DNA from 2 places in the Pseudomonas sp. LB3P31 genome. Region 2 is predicted to be linked to the other one. Evidence: predicted binding sites of a transcription regulator. Region 2 holds the regulator's gene; the other holds the start of a gene.
The links. The regulator FliA, encoded in region 2, starts transcription of late flagellar genes. The targets are predictions, from matches to a motif close to CTAAAGTTTNNNNNNNNNNNGCCGNTAA.
Positions count from the first base shown of each region.

Region 1: ACYZTK_RS13180 (methyl-accepting chemotaxis protein) is a predicted target of FliA. The motif match lies at 848-875, and genes of this name have one in related genera.

Region 1 covers NZ_CM142710.1:2,906,517-2,908,716, forward strand. The annotation lists gene ACYZTK_RS13170 (cell division protein ZapA) at 126-428, opposite strand; gene ACYZTK_RS13175 (hypothetical protein) at 425-655, opposite strand; gene ACYZTK_RS13180 (methyl-accepting chemotaxis protein) at 931-2,200, shown strand, end outside.
Region 2 covers NZ_CM142710.1:1,720,545-1,722,744, reverse strand. The annotation lists gene fleN (flagellar synthesis regulator FleN) at 1-618, shown strand, start outside; gene fliA (RNA polymerase sigma factor FliA) at 615-1,355, shown strand; gene ACYZTK_RS07755 (chemotaxis response regulator CheY) at 1,520-1,891, shown strand; gene ACYZTK_RS07750 (protein phosphatase CheZ) at 1,914-2,200, shown strand, end outside.

The DNA.
Region 1 (2,200 bases), 1.2 Mb from region 2:
CAGCCTTCGGCAGCTCCTACAGGGGAATGCATTCCAACCGTAGGAGCTGCCGCAGGCTGCGATCTTTTGATCTTAATTCAGCTTAAACCCACCCACCTGCCGCGCCAGATCAGCCGATCAGCCGATCAGGCTTGATTGATGGTCTTGGCGATCACTTCAACCGTGGCGCTGACTTGCTCTTGGTAACGGTCGAGTTCGAGCTTGTGTTGCTTGCGCATCTCGATCTGCTGAGAGCACAGGTTCATCGCGGCCAGCACCAGCAACCGGTCGCCGATCAGCGTCGGGTACTTCTTTTTGGTATCAGCCAGTGCAGCTTTCAACATCAATGCAGCGTCCAGCAGGGTTTGCTCTTCCCCGGCCGGCGCCCTGATCGAATAGTCCTCCCCCAGGATCGAGACGACTTTCACCCCTGCGGCGCCCTCGCTCATGCGCTGACTGGGCCGGCGCTGACGCGCTCAACCAGGGCCTGGATGCGCGCTGCGGTAGCGCCGAGTTTCTCTTCCTGCTCCATCAGGTTCAGTTGCAGGCTTTCGTTTTCATCCTTGGCCTGGGCCAATTCTGTGCTCAGGGTCTGGTTAGTCGCGAGCAGGGTCTGGTTCTGTTGAACCAGGTCGCTGACCAGCTGTTCCAATTGGCTAAGGGATGCTTCCAACATAATGATTTTCCAAGCAATTTCAAAGGGCGCGTACGATAAAGAAAAGTCACCACGCAAGCCAGGGTTATTCAGGCGCAAGGCCTTGATTTTCCAGGCGGGCAACCTTCCTCGCGAGCTTAAAAGACTGTGATTGTTCCATCTGGTTCCTGCAATTCGTCGCCGGACCTGTACTGCGACAAAAACGCGCAGTCACTCAAGACTTTAGTCGTATGACCGATAAGCCCTTCATACGACAGCCTTAGCGCCGCATGGATGCGCCTCTCCCGGAAAACACCATGTCCCTTCGCAATATGAATATCGCCCCAAGGGCGTTCCTCGGTTTCGCCATGATTGGCGGGTTGATGCTGGTTCTGGGTGTGTTTGCCTTGAACCAGATGAGCAAGATCCGCGCGGCCGGCGAAGATATCGCCTCCGCCAGTGTACCCAGCGTAAAAAGCATCGATGAGTTCACCCAACTTACCCTGCGCCTGCGGGTCCTGTCTTACCGCTTGCTGACCAACCGCGAACCCGACGTCCAGCAAAAGACCTTTGAACTGTTCGAGACGCGCAATCAGCAGATCCGCGACACACAGAAAATTTACGAACCGCTGATTAACGGCCCGGTCGAACGGGCGGCCTACGACCAGTACCTGCAATTACTGGGGCAATACCGTCAGCTTGAAGACCAGATGAAGAGTCTGTCGCGTAACAATCAGGTCGAAGAGCTGCGCAAGATGCTCAACACCGAGTTGCTCGCCAACTCTGAGGCGGTCAACACGGCACTGGCCAAGCTGCTGGAGATCAACACCCAGCAGATCGCCGAAACCAGCCAGGAAGCTGCGGATCAGTATTCCTCGGCGTTCAACCTGGTCGTCGCGCTGCTGGTCCTGGCCTCGGGCCTGACGCTGCTGTTCGCCTGGTTATTGACCAACAGCATCACCAAGCCAATCGCCAACGCTTTGAGCGCCGCCGAAGCCATCGCCGAGGGCAACCTGACTCGCCCGATTACCGTTGATGGTGAAGACGAAGCCGGCCGCCTGTTGCTGGCGATGTCGAAAATGCAGGAAAAACTGCGCGACACGCTGCAGCGGATCTCCGGTTCTGCCACCCAATTGGCCTCTGCCGCCGAAGAGCTCAACAGCGTCACTGATGAAAGTGCCCGCGGCCTGACCCAGCAGAACAACGAAATCGAGCAGGCCGCCACGGCGGTCAATGAGATGACCAGCGCCGTGGAAGAAGTTGCGCGCAACGCGGTCAGCACCTCCGAAGCCTCGAAAAATGCCACTACTTCTGCCGGTGACGGTCGCGACCTGGTGCAGGAAACCGTCAGCGCCATCGAACGCATGAGCGCCGATGTGCAGAGCACGGCAACCCTGATCGGCGACCTGGCCAACGAATCCAGGGATATCGGCAAGGTCCTTGATGTGATCCGCGGCCTGGCTGACCAGACCAACCTGCTGGCATTGAACGCAGCGATCGAAGCCGCGCGAGCCGGTGAAGCCGGGCGCGGTTTTGCCGTGGTAGCGGACGAAGTCCGGGCCCTGGCGCATCGCACCCAGCAGTCGA
Region 2 (2,200 bases):
GAGCTGCGCGACGTTCTGTTGCAAGGCCCCGGCGGGATTCGCATCGTGCCGGCCGCGTCCGGCACCCAGAGCATGGTGCACCTGACCCCGGCGCAACACGCCGGGCTGATCCAGGCATTCAGCGACATCGGCGACAACCTCGATGTGCTGGTGATCGACACCGCAGCGGGCATCGGCGACTCGGTCGTCAGTTTCGTGCGGGCGGCCCAGGAAGTGCTGCTGGTGGTCTGCGACGAGCCGACCTCGATCACCGACGCCTACGCGCTGATCAAGTTGCTCAACCGCGACTACGGCATGAACCGCTTCCGCGTCCTGGCCAACATGGCCCAGAGCCCGCAGGAAGGGCGCAACCTGTTCGCCAAGTTGACCAAGGTCACGGACCGCTTCCTCGACGTCGCCCTACAATACGTCGGCGCGGTACCGTATGACGAAAGCGTGCGCAAGGCCGTGCAGAAACAGCGTGCGGTGTATGAAGCGTTTCCACGCTCCAAGTGTTCGCTGGCGTTCAAGGCGATTGCGCAGAAGGTCGATACCTGGCCGCTGCCGGCGAACCCGCGCGGGCACCTGGAATTTTTCGTCGAGCGTCTCGTGCAACAGACGGCAGGACCTGTGCTATGACCGCCAGTGGCTATAACCTCTACAAGAAGTCAGCCCGCGATTCTCAGGGCGAGTTGATCGAGCGTTACGCGCCACTGGTAAAACGCATTGCCTACCACTTGCTGGCGCGTTTGCCGGCGAGTGTCCAGGTCGAAGACCTGATCCAGGCCGGGATGATCGGCCTGCTTGAAGTATCGACCAAGTATGACGCCAGCAAAGGCGCGAGTTTCGAGACGTACGCGGGCATTCGAATCCGCGGCGCGATGCTCGATGAAGTGCGCAAGGGGGACTGGGCGCCACGTTCGGTCCACCGCAATACCCGGATGGTCAGCGACGCAATTCGCTCAATTGAAGCTAAAACCGGTCGCGACGCTAAAGATCACGAAGTTGCGGCCGAACTCCAATTGAGCCTTGACGATTATTACGGGATTTTGAACGACACCCTGGGCAGCCGCCTCTTCAGTTTCGACGACCTTCTACAGGACGGCGAACACGAAGGGCTGCACGAGGATGGCGCGAGTGCCCATACGGAGCCATCGCGCGACCTGGAAGATGAACGCTTCCAGGCTGCGTTGGCCGACGCGATTGCCAATTTGCCGGAGCGTGAGCGACTGGTGTTGGCGCTGTACTACGACGAAGAGCTGAACCTCAAGGAAATCGGTGAGGTCCTGGGGGTCAGCGAATCGCGGGTCAGCCAGTTACACAGCCAGTGCGCGGCCCGTTTGCGGGGGCGTTTGGGGGAGTGGCGAGCGCGCTGAAGGCAGTGTGGGGACACTGCAAACGGGCTGGCGGGTTTCACACGCGCCGGTCGCGATCTGTTGTGCTCCAGACAGTCATCGAGTGCTTTGCCGGATTGAATGAAATGGCGTGTCCAGGTGCTGGGCGCGTTTAAGACTGCTTGGAGGTCGAATTGGACAAGAACATGAAAATCCTCATCGTTGATGACTTCTCAACGATGCGGCGGATCATTAAAAACCTGTTGCGTGACCTTGGGTTCACCAACACGGTCGAGGCCGACGATGGCACTACCGCCATCCCGGTACTCAACAGCGGCAGCATCGACTTTCTGGTAACGGACTGGAACATGCCCGGCATGACCGGCATCGATCTGCTGCGCCACGTGCGCGCCGACGAAAAGCTCAAGCACCTGCCCGTGCTGATGGTGACCGCCGAAGCGAAGCGCGAGCAAATCATCGAAGCAGCCCAGGCCGGTGTTAACGGCTATGTGGTCAAGCCCTTCACGGCCCAGGCGTTGAAAGAAAAAATCGAAAAGATTTTCGAACGCATAGGTTGAGTCACTGCGCCACGGGGGAGCTATGGAGCAAGTAGAAATTTCACAGGGCGATTTTGAATCGACCCTGAAAAAACACGCCGTCGAATTGGTCGAGAGCCTTGAAAAGGGCAAGTTCGGCGACGCAGTGCAACTGATCCATGAGCTCAACCAGACCCGTGACCGCGGCCTGTACCAGGAGGTGGGCAAGCTCACCCGCGAGTTGCACAGTGCGATCGTCAATTTCCAGATTGACCCGCACATGCCGCAAGCCGAGGAAGTCTCGCAGATCACTGACGCCACCGAGCGCCTGGGTTATGTGGTCAAGCTCAC